DNA from 2 places in the Nocardioides okcheonensis genome. Region 2 is predicted to be linked to the other one. Evidence: predicted binding sites of a transcription regulator. Region 2 holds the regulator's gene; the other holds the start of a gene.

Region 1 (5,825 bases), 570 kb from region 2:
CGTTGTGCAGGTGGGTGAGGAACGACCAGTCCGGCGAACCGAAGTCCTGCCGGTCGAGCTCGAACGGGTTCTCGTGGAGGTTGTTGACGAACCGGACCAGCACCGGCTTGCCGTACTCGGCGTTGATCATCGGTCCCGGGAAGGTCCCGTTGAAGCCGTAGATCGTGCTCATCGGCAGCGTGCGGACCTGGCCGGCGGCGTAGACCTTGCCGGTGGCGTCGAACGACTTGGCCGGGCGCCCGTTCTTGTCGATCGGGAGCACCTTGGAGGACGTGAAGGAGTGTCCCCGCACCAGCAGCTCGATCTTGTAGACGATCGGGTCCGGGGAGCCGACCATGTTGGGCCACATCTGGTGGCGCTCGTTGCGCATCGAGTTCTGCTGACCGTTGCCGGGGCCGGGTGGGTCGGTCCAGCCCTTGTACGCCGAGTCGGGCTCGGGCGCGAGCGCCCGGGGGATCGGCAGCCGGTCGGTGAAGGGCTCGAGGATCAACGGGCTGGTGGGGAACGCCTCGAGGTAGAAGACGGTGTCACCGAGCGCCGTGCCGGCGGCCGAGAAGATGCCGTCGGGACTCAGCAGTCCCCGCCGGGCGAGGGGCGGGCCGGCGAGGGCGCCGGCGGTGGTGACCCCCGCCCCGGCCGCGCCGATGGCGGTAACCCGAAGGAGGGTCCGACGCGCGAAGGTCGGGACCTCCGGGTCGAGCTCGTGCGGATCCGTGCGTCGTTCGTGCTCGTCCATGCCCACTCCCCGGAGCTCCCCACGTGACGCGGTGCGCCACCCTGATCCCGAGCGCGCACGACGCTAGGCGCTGGCTCTTGGAGTTTCCTTGGGCCGCCCCCACGGCAGACGGCAACGAGCCCCGAGGCTGCCCGGGAAGAGCAGGCCTCGAGGCTCGTCGGAGAGGGGTGGATCAGTGGCCGTGGCCGTGACCGTGTCCGGCGGCGGCCGGCTCCTCGTCCTCGGGCTTGTCGACGACCAGGGTCTCGGTCGTCAGCAGCATCGCGGCGATCGAGGTCGCGTTGACCAGCGCCGAGCGGGTGACCTTGACCGGGTCCAGGACGCCCTGGGCGACCAGGTCGCCGTACTCGCCGGTGGCGGCGTTGTAGCCGTTGCCGACGCCGAGCTCGCGGACCTTGGCGGTCACGACGTAGCCGTTGACGCCGCCGTTCTCGGCGATCCAGCGCAGCGGCTCGTCGGCGGCCTTGCGGACCACGCGGACGCCGGCGGCCTCGTCACCGGTCAGGCCGAGGTTGTCCTCGAGCACCGACACGGCGTGGATGATCGCGGAGCCACCGCCGGGGACGATGCCCTCCTCGATCGCGGCACGCGTCGCGGAGACGGCGTCCTCGATGCGGTGCTTCTTCTCCTTCAGCTCCACCTCGGTGGCGGCGCCGACCTTGATCACGCACACACCGCCGGCCAGCTTGGCGAGGCGCTCCTGGAGCTTCTCGCGGTCCCAGTCGGAGTCGGTGTTCTCGATCTCGGCCTTGATCTGGTTGACCCGGCCCTCGACGGCGGAGGCGTCGCCCGCACCCTCGACGATCGTGGTGTTGTCCTTGGTGATGACGACACGACGCGCCTGGCCGAGGACCTCGAGGCCCACCTGGTCGAGCTTGAGGCCGACCTCGGGGGCGACCACCTGGCCGCCGGTGAGGACGGCGAGGTCCTGCATCATCGCCTTGCGGCGGTCACCGAACGCGGGGCTCTTGACCGCGGCGACGTTGAACGTGCCACGGATCTTGTTGACGACCAGCGTCGAGAGCGCCTCGCCGTCGACGTCCTCGGCGAGGATGAAGAGCGGCTTGCCGGTGGCGATGACCTTCTCGAGGACCGGGAGCAGCTCCTGGATCGAGGAGATCTTGCCCTGGTGGAGAAGGATGTAGGGGTCGTCGAGGACGGCCTCCATCGACTCCGGGTCGGTGACGAAGTAGGCCGAGATGTAGCCCTTGTCGAACTGCATGCCCTCGGTGAACTCGAGCTCGGTGCCCATGGTGTTGGACTCCTCGACCGTGATCACGCCGTCCTTGCCGACCTTGTCGAAGGCCTCGGCGAGCAGGTCGCCGATGTGGCTGTCGCGGCTCGAGATCGTGGCGACGGACGCCATGTCCTCGCGGGACTCGACCTCGCGGGCGGCCTCGCGCAGCGCGTCGCCGACGGCCTCGGCCGCCGCGTCCATGCCGCGCTTGAGGCCCATCGGGTTGGCGCCGGCCGCGACGGCGCGCAGGCCCTCGTGGACCATGGCCTGGGCCAGGACGGTGGCGGTGGTGGTGCCGTCACCGGCGACGTCGTTGGTCTTGGTGGCCACCTCCTTGGTGAGCTGGGCACCGAGGTTCTCGAACGGGTCGTCGAGCTCGATCTCGCGAGCCACGGTGACACCGTCGTTGGTGATCGTGGGGGCGCCCCACTTCTTGTCGAGGACGACGTAGCGGCCCTTGGGGCCGAGCGTCACCTTGACGGCGTTGGCGAGGGCGTCGACGCCGCGCTCGAGGGCGCGGCGGGCGTTCTCGTCGAACTCCAGGATCTTGGGCATCTGTGTGCTCCTAGGAAGGGTTGATCAGGGCCTGACGTGCACGGATCCCGGCCGGCACGAAGCCGGCCGGGATGCCAGGTGCGTCAGGAGACGACGGCGAGGACGTCGCGGGCGGAGAGGATCAGGAACTCCTCGCCGGCGTACTTGACCTCGGTGCCGCCGTACTTGCTGTAGATGACCTTGTCACCCACCGCGACGTCGACCGGGACGCGGTTGCCCTTGTCGTCGACACGACCGGGGCCGATCGCGAGGACCTCGCCCTCCTGGGGCTTCTCCTTCGCGGTGTCCGGGATGACCAGGCCGGAGGCGGTGGTCTGCTCGGCGTCGAGCGGGCGGACGACGATGCGGTCCTCGAGGGGCTTGATGTTGACCGACACTTCGGATCAACCTCCACTTTCTCTGGCACGTTTTCTTCAGGACGTGGTCCCGTGGAGTGATCGGCACGCCGTCGCGGGGATCGAGCCGGAGCCACGGGCATTGGCATTCTCGGGGTGAGAGTGCCAAGGCTGACGCTAGCACTCTCCCCAACCGAGTGCTAGCACAGGCCGTTCCCGACCCGACCGACGTCCGCGCCGCCTGACAGGATGCGGGCGTGGAGCTCGAGACGCTGGCGTGGTTGCGCACCTCCGACGGCACCCGGTTGCTGGAGGTCGCCGCGCAGGCGTGGGCCGAGCACGCGGGCGATCCCGTCCGGGTCGCCGGCGCCGTGCGCCGCGTCGAGCCGGACCCCGAGCGGGCCGCGGCCGCGACGACCCAGGCCCAGCTGCGCGAGCGGGGGGTGGCCAAGCTGGGCGAGGCCGCACGCCTGATGTTCTTCACCCCCGACGCGCTCGAGCAGTCGACCCGGGCGCGGGTCGCGGCGCACCGGGCCGCACGGCTGGCGGCCGCGATCCCGGGCGGCAGCGTCGTCGACCTCGGCTGCGGGATCGGCGGCGACCTGGTGGCGCGCGCGCGCCGGGCTGATCGCCGCGGGCGTCGAGCTCGACCCGGTCCGCGCCGCGATGGCGCGGGCCAACCTGGACGCCCTCGGCCTGCCGGGCGCGGTCCAGACCGGCGACGCCACGGCGCTCGACCCGCGCGGCTTCGACGCCGCCTTCGCCGACCCCGCCCGCCGCAGCGGCCGCGGCCGCGTCTTCGACGTCGACGGCTGGACCCCTCCGTGGCCGTGGGTGCTCGACCTGCTCGCCCGGCGCGCCCTGGTGAAGGTCGCGCCCGGCATCGACCACGACCTGGTCCCGCCCGGGGTGGAGGCGGAGTGGGTCAGCGACGGCGGGGAGGTCAAGGAGGCCGTGCTGTGGTCCCCCGACCTGTCCACCACCGACCGGAGGGCCACCGTCATCGGCGCCACCGGGCTGGCGACGCTGACCGACGAGGACTCCCCCGCCGCCGGCGAGGACGCGACGCACGTGCGCGACGTGGGCGCCTACCTCTACGAGCCCGACGGCGCGGTGATCCGCGCCGGCCTGGTCACCGCGGTGGCTGCGGGGGTCGGCGGCGGGCTGGTCGACGAGCACATCGCCTACGTCACCTCCGACGAGTCCTTCCGCACCCCGTTCGCCCGCGGCTACCGCGTCCTCGAGGAGCTCCCCTACCGGGAGCGGCAGCTCCGCGCCGCGCTGCACGAGCGCGGCGTCGGTCGCCTCACGATCAAGAAGCGCGGCGTGCAGGTCGTGCCGGAGGAGCTGCGCAAGCGGCTGGCGCTGTCCGGCGAGCGCGAGGCCACGATCGTCCTGACGCGGGTGGCCGGTCGCGGCACCGCGCTCCTCGTCGATCCGTTCTGACGCCTCGCCCTGCTCGTCGGGCCCTGCTCGTTGCGCCCTGCTCGCCGACGACGGGTCAGCAGCCGGCTCGGCCGACGCCCGGGACCGTCACCGGGAGCCGTCCCGGCGCCGCGGCCTCGCCGCGCAGCACCTCGACGAGCACGTCCATCGCCGCCGGGGTGTCCCCGTAGGTCGCGATCCGGGTGGGCGCGGCGACCTGGCCCAGCACCCACGGGCTGTCGGTGGCGACGGCGACCTCACCGTCGACCGGAGCGTCGTGGTAGCCGGTGAATCCCACCGAGGTCCCGACCGGGAGGCGCGCGTCCTCCTGCGCGGTCCAGCGGGCGAGGCGCCGCTCGCGACGCACCTCGTCACGCCTCCACTCGCGACGGCGCTCGCGGTAGTGCCGGCGCCCCTCGTGCCGGCGCCGCTCCGGCCGGGGGTGCGCGCGCACCAGCCGCGCAGGCGGCGAACGGCGCAGCAGCACCTCCAGCCCGGCGCGGCGGCCGCGGCGGTGAAGGCCGCCACCGCCCCTGAGTCGCCGTAGGGATGGACGCTCGCCCCGACGAGCGGGCCGGTGCAGGCGCCGTCGGTCACCGTCACCGCCGCCGCCGAGAGCTCGCGGGAGGCCGCCCGAGCCGCCCCGGTGGCTCCCTCGGTGGCTCCCTCGGTGGCTCCCTCGGTGGCTCCACCGGTGGCTCCCCCGGTCGCTCCTCCGCCGTCGCGCAGGTGGGTGAGCAGGGCGACCTGCCGCGCCGCGGCCTGCTCCAGGCGCCGCCGCGGGAGCGCGCCGGACCGGACCGCCCGCACGAGGGCCGTCCGGGCGAGCGCGGGCGAGGGCGGCATCAGCAGCACGTCGGCGCCGGCCCGGACCGCCTGCACGGCCGCGCGGCCCGCGTCGCGCCCCCGCGTGACGCCCGCCATGTCGAGGGCGTCGGTCACGACCAGGCCGCCGAACCCGAGGTCGTCGCGCAGCAGCCCGGTCACCACGGGACGGGACAGCGACGACGGGACCCCGCGGTCGACCGCGCGCACGTCGAGGTGACCGACCATCACCGCGGGCAGCCCCGCCCGGACCGCCTCGCGGAACGGCACCAGGTCGGAGCGCTCGAGCTGCCTGAGGGTCTTCGTCTGCACGGGGAGCGTGACGTGGCTGTCGGCGGGCACGGACCCGTGGCCCGGGAAGTGCTTGACCACCGGCAGCACCCCCGCGCTCGAGAAGCCGCCTGCCGCCGCGACGACGTGCTCGGCCACGAGAGCCGGGTCGGACGAGGCGGACCGGGACCCGATCGTCGGATCCCCCGGCCCGGAGGTCACGTCCGCGTCGGGCGCGAAGTCGACGGTGAAGCCCAGCCCGCGCAGCTCCGCGCCGCTCGCGGCGTACGCCCGCCGCGTCAGGTCGGCGTCCCCGGCGGCGCCGGTGCTCATGAAGGTGGGGAAGCGGGTGGCCACGCCTCGCAGCCGCTCGACCACGCCACCCTCCTGGTCGACCCCGAGGAACAGCGGCCACCCCCGCTTGCGCTCCGAGCGCGCGAGC
Region 2 (5,825 bases):
CGCCGACTACCGATCGGCGTGGCCGCTCGGGGCGTCGGTCCGCAGCGTCGAGAGGACCGCGAGCGGCATCGTCGTCGACCTGCGCGACGTCCCGGACGAGCGGCCCGACGGCGTGAGCGCGCAGGATGCCGGGCTGGCGGTCGAGCAGGTCGTCCGCACGGCCCAGGCCGCCTACGGTCTCGGGAAGCTCCCGGTCAGGCTGGTGCTCGACGGGGCCGAGTCCAGCAGGATCCTCGGCGTCGCGACCGCCGAGGCGCTCACCGGCGCACCGGACGCCGACGTGCTCGCACCCGTGTCGCTGTCCGAGCCCGCCGAGGGCCAGGTCGTGCGAGCGGGCCGATTCATCGTGACCGATGGCCGGGCCATCAGCACCGACGGGAGGATCACGCTCCGGGTGCAGCGCTGGCAGGGCACGGCCGTGGCGCTGGGTCCTGTGACCTTCACCCTCAGCCCGGTGGACGGCCCGTTCGAGGCCTTCGGCGGGGACCTCGGTAGCGACGACCTGCAGCCCGGCGAGTACGCCGTCATCGCGACGGTGCAGAACGCCGACGGCACGGTGGACTCCGACACCCGGCGGATCACCGTCGTCGACTGAGCCCGCACCCTACGGCCGCCTCCGGCAGCGGTGGGTGAGGGCCCCGGATCCCCTTCACACACCGCCCGCCGGCGCGACGTGTCGGGTCAGCCCCAGCGCGGCGTGCGCGCGAGCAGCGCGGCGACGGCGACCACGCCGGCGGTGGACGTGCGGAGCACCTCGGCGCCGAGGCGTACGGTCCGGGCGCCGGCGTCCTCGAGCGCGGCCAGCTCGTCGGGGGCGATGCCGCCCTCGGGACCGACGACGACGACGATCCGGCCGGTGGCCGGGACGTCGAGCGACGCGAGCGGCTCGGTGGCGTCCTCGTGGAGGACGACGGCGAGGTCGGCCTCGGCGACCACCGCGGCCAGGTCGGCGGTGGTGGCGAGGGGGACGACGGTGGGGTGCCACGAGCGGCGCGACTGCTTGGCGGCCTCGCGGGCCGTCGCCTGCCACTTCGCGTGCGACTTCGCCGCTCGCTCGCCCTTCCACACCGCGACCGACCGCGCAGCGGCCCACGGCACGACCCTGTCGACGCCGACCTCGGTGAGGACCTCGACCGCGAGCTCGCCGCGGTCGCCCTTGGGCAGCGCCTGGACGACGGTGAGTGCCGGCTCCGGCTGCTCGCTCGTGACGACGTCCTCGACGGAGACGGTGAACAGCCGCTTGGCGGTCGAGGCGACCGCGCCGGTGGCGGCAGTGCCGAGGCCGTCGGTCAGGACGACCCGTTCGCCCTCGCGCAGGCGGCGTACGGCGACCGCGTGGTGCGCCTCGTCACCGGTGACCTCGACGACGGAGCCGACCGCGACCCCGGCCAGCGACCCGACGAGGTGGACCGGCAGCGACACGGCTCAGCTGCCCTGGAAGGCGTCGCGCAGCCGGCCGAACATCGACTTGTGCGGCGCCTCGACGCGCCCGTCGGGCGTCTCCTCGCCGCGGATGGCGGCGAGCTCGCGCAGCAGCTCCTCCTGGCGCGGGTCGAGCCGGGTCGGGGTGTCGACGCGGACGCTGACCACGAGGTCGCCGCGACCACCGCGCAGGCTCGGCACGCCGAAGCCCTTGATGACCTGCTCGCTGCCGGACTGCGTGCCGGGCCTCACGTCGAGCTCGAAGGTGGTGGCGGTCTCGGAGTCCTCGGCCTCCCCCACCTGCGGGAGGTCGGCCTCGAGCAGCGGCAGGGTGAGCGTGGTGCCGAGGGCCGCCGCGGTCATCGGCAGCGAGATCGTGGTGTGCAGGTCGTTGCCGTGACGGGTGAAGGTGGCGTGCGGCTCGACGTGGATCTCGACGTAGAGGTCGCCGGCCGGACCGCCGCCCGGGCCGACCTCGCCCTGGCCGGTGAGCTGGACGCGGGTCCCCATGTCGACGCCGGCGGGGATCTTCACGGTCAGCGTGCGGCGCGAGCGGACCCGGCCGTCGCCGGAGCACTCGCGGCACGGGTCGGGGATCACCGAGCCGTAGCCGCGGCACGCCGCGCACGGGCGCAGGGTGCGGATCTCGCCGAGGAACGAGCGCTGCACCACCGCGACCTCGCCCTGGCCGTGGCAGGTCTCGCAGGTCGTCGGCGACGTGCCGGGAGCGGTGCCCTGGCCCTCGCAGGCCTCACAGGTCAGCGCGGTGTCGACCTTGAGGTCGCGGGTGACGCCGAACGCCGCCTCGGCGAGGCTGACGTCGAGCCGGATCAGGGCGTCCTGGCCGCGCCGGGCGCGCGATCGCGGGCCGCGGGCCTGGCCGCCGGCCGCCGCACCGCCGCCGAAGAAGGCGTCCATGATGTCGGTGAACGAGAAGCCCTGGCCGGCGCCGCCGAAGCCCTGGCTGAACGCGTCGCCGCCACGGTCGTACGCCTGGCGCTTCCCGGGGTCGCTCAGCACCTCGTAGGCGCGGGAGACGTCCTTGAACCGCTCCTGCGTCGCCGGGTCCGGGTTGACGTCGGGGTGGAGCTGTCGGGCCAACCGGCGGTAGGCCTTCTTGATCTCGTCGGCGCTGGCGTCACGCGAGACGCCGAGGATCTCGTAGGGGTCCTGGGTCACTGGTTTCCTTCATCGAGGATCCGCGAGACGTAGCGCGCCACCGCGCGCACGGCCGCCATGGATCCGGGGTAGTCCATCCGGGTGGGTCCGACCACGCCGAGGGAGCCGAGGTGGAGCTCCTGCGGTCCGTAGCCGGTGGCCACGACGCTGGTCGCGGCGAGCTCGGAGTAGGGGCCTTCGTGGCCGATCCGCACGGTGAGCGCGTCGACGCCCGACTCCCCCAGCAGCTTGAGCAGCACGACGTGCTCCTCCAGCGCCTCGAGCAGCGGGCGCACGGCGGTGTCGAAGTCGCCGTAGCGCGCGAGGTTGGCGGCGCCGCTCACCGCGACGCGCTCGTCGCTGCGGTGGTCGGACATCGCCTCGGCGAGCACCTGCACCACGGCGCGGGTCACGTCGACCTGCTCCGGGCGCACCGCCTCCGGCAGGTCGGTGACCGCCGCGGCGGCGGCCGCGATCTGCACGCCGGCGCTGGCCTGGTTGATCGCGGCCCGCAGCTCGCCGAGGTCGGCGTCGGCCACCGGCGCGTCGAGCTCGACGAGGCGCTGCTCGACCCGTCCGGTGCTGAGGATCAGGATCAGCATCAGGCGGGTCGGGGTGAGCGCGACCAGCTCGACGTGGCGCACCGTGGAGCGCGACAGCGTCGGGTACTGCACGATGGCGACCTGCCGGGTCAGCTGGCTCAGCAGCCGCACCGAGCGCTGCACCACGTCGTCGAGGTCGACCGCGCCGTCGAGCAGGGTGGAGATCGCCCGGCGCTCCGCGGCGCTCATCGGCTTGAGCGTGGCCAGACGGTCGACGAAGAGGCGGTAGCCCTTGTCGGTGGGCACGCGCCCGGCGCTGGTGTGGGGCTGGTGGATGTAGCCCTCCTCCTCCAGCACCGCCATGTCGTTGCGGACGGTCGCGGGCGACACGCCGAGCCCGTGCCGCTCGACGAGGGCCTTGGAACCGACCGGCTCCTCCGTCGCGACGTAGTCCTCCACGATGGCGCGCAGCACGTCGAGCTTGCGGTCGTCGACCACGGCGGCCCTCCTCGCTGGCACTCGTCTGACGGGAGTGCCAACTCTACTCGCACACCGTAGGGTCGCGAACATGACCGACGACACCCCACGGTTCCAGGAGGTCGCACCCCGCGTGTGGGTGGCGCACTACGACTGGATGCACGTCAACATCACCCTCGTCGGCGGCTCGGACGGCCTGGTCATGGTCGACACGCACGGGTCGGCGGCGCAGGCACGGGTCGTCGCGGACGACGTGCGCCGCCTCGGCGCCGGCCCCCTCACCGCGCTGGTCAACACCCACGAGCACTGGGACCACCACTTCGGCAACGCCACGATGGTCGAGCAGTTCGGCGAGATGCCGATCCACGCCACGGAGTGGGCGCGCGACCACATCGAGGTGTCCGCCGGCCACACGTTCGACATGTACGAGCAGGCCACCGACCACCCGCGGCGCGAGGAGGTCCTCGCCACGACGGTCCGCCTGCCGGACCGGACCTTCTCCTCCGCTGTCCAGCTCGACCTCGGCGACCGCGCGGTCGAGCTGATCCACCCGGGCCGCGGCCACACCGCCGGCGACCTCGTCGTCCGGGTGCCGGACGCCGACGTGGTCCTCGGGGGCGACCTGATCGAGGAGTCCGACCCGCCCTTCATCGGCGACGACTCGTGGCCCATGGAGTGGCCGCTCACCCTCGACCTCGTGCTGGGCCTGATGAGCGACCGCACCGTCGTCGTCCCCGGCCACGGCCAGGTCGTCGACAAGGCGTTCGTCCAGGACCAGCGCGCCGAGCTCGGCGTGATCGCCGAGACCATCCGCGACCTCGCCTCGCGCGGCGTGCCCGTCGACCAGGCGCTCGAGGTCGGCGAGTGGCCCTGGGAGCCCGAGCGCCTGCAGAGCGCGGTCCGGCTGGGCTACGAGCACCTGCCCCGCAGCCAGAAGCGGCTGCCGCTCGTCTGAGCCCCACCCGCAGGGGGCTGGCCCACCGTCCGGCGCCCCGGGTAGACCGGGACGATGAGCGATGACAACGCCCCCGACCCGGCCCTGTCGACCGAGCAGCCCGAGGCCTCGAGCGGCACGAGCCCGGCCGACGACGACCACTCCGGCGGCACCGCGTCGCCCGACGACGCGACGCTCGGCGGGATCTCCGACGACCAGCTCCCCGACGACCTGCAGCCGGGCGAGGACAACCCGCTCGCCGAGCCGCTCGACCCGGACGCGGAGGAGACCAAGAGCCGCGACGAGCTCGAGATGGACGCCACCCAGGAAGACCTGGGCAACCCGCCGGTCGAGTCGTCGGACGACGGCGAGGACTCCGAATCCGCCGCCGACGCGAACGACGGCGACGGTGCCCAGGGCGCGGGGATCAGCGGCGGCTGAGCCCCGCTCGTACGCCGTCTGCTCGGTGAGTCGCCCGGAGACTCACGTCCGAGGGTGGCGGCAGACGACATCCGCCGCCGCAGGGTGGCGGCAGACGACATCCGCCGCCGCAGGGTGGCGGCAGACGACATCCCGTGCGCCGATCCCGACGTCGTGTGCCGCCACGGTCGGCGGCGGGACGTCGTGTGCCGCCACGGTCGGCGGCGGGACGTCGTGTGCCGCCACGGTCGGCGGCGGGACGTCGTGTGCCGCCACGGTGGGCGGCGGCGGGACGTCGTGTGCCGCCACGGTCGGCGGCGGGACGTCGTGTGCCGCCACGGTGGGCGGTGGGCGTACGTCGCCTATCCCTGGGTCCTGGCCAGCCAGCCGAAGAAGACGACCCAGCAGGCCACGACGAAGAGGATGATCAGCAGCGCGGCGCTCAGGTCGATCCACAGCGGGAGCCGCACCGGACGGTTGGTGCCGTCCTCCTCGTAGTCACCCTTGAGCCGCGCGACCGCGCGTTGCAGACGCGTCCGGCTGCCCGGCGACGCCGCCGCCCTGTCGCTCCTCGTCACGCCGCCGGTCGTGCCGGTCGATCCGTCTGCTGTCGCGCGTGTCTGCACGGCGTGCCACCCCCATGTCCGAGTTCCGAGTGCCTAACGTAGACCAGTGCCTGCCGATCGATACGGAACCGACGTACTCTCCACCGACTGGCGCCGCCCCGCCAAGGGCCGCGCGGTCGAGGTGCCGACCGAGCTCGGCATGGTGGTCGAGGAGGTCACGACCGACTGGTGCGGCGAGGTCGTCGCCGTCGACCGCGACATCGACACGCTGACGCTGGAGGACCGGCGCGGCAAGCGTCGGACGTT

The links. Region 2 encodes HrcA, which represses chaperone genes, less so after heat shock. Its sites were predicted from a motif close to TTGGCACTCGNNNNNNNCGAGTGCCAA; they were not measured.
Region 1: a site for HrcA is predicted at 3,006-3,032, ahead of groES (co-chaperone GroES). Genes of this name have one in related genera too.

What each region holds. Positions count from the first base shown of each region.
Region 1 covers NZ_CP087710.1:3,647,301-3,653,125, reverse strand. The annotation lists gene LN652_RS17795 (multicopper oxidase family protein) at 1-736, opposite strand, end outside; gene groL (chaperonin GroEL) at 909-2,528, opposite strand; gene groES (co-chaperone GroES) at 2,612-2,905, opposite strand; gene LN652_RS17780 (hypothetical protein) at 3,064-3,543, opposite strand; gene LN652_RS17775 (THUMP-like domain-containing protein) at 3,530-4,309, shown strand; gene LN652_RS17770 (glycoside hydrolase family 3 protein) at 4,397-5,825, opposite strand, start outside.
Region 2 covers NZ_CP087710.1:4,215,422-4,221,246, reverse strand. The annotation lists gene LN652_RS20575 (GerMN domain-containing protein) at 1-595, shown strand, start outside; gene LN652_RS20570 (16S rRNA (uracil(1498)-N(3))-methyltransferase) at 682-1,422, opposite strand; gene dnaJ (molecular chaperone DnaJ) at 1,426-2,601, opposite strand; gene hrcA (heat-inducible transcriptional repressor HrcA) at 2,598-3,620, opposite strand; gene LN652_RS20555 (MBL fold metallo-hydrolase) at 3,691-4,554, shown strand; gene LN652_RS20550 (hypothetical protein) at 4,609-4,974, shown strand; gene LN652_RS20545 (hypothetical protein) at 5,316-5,531, opposite strand; gene LN652_RS20540 (DUF3097 domain-containing protein) at 5,626-5,825, shown strand, end outside.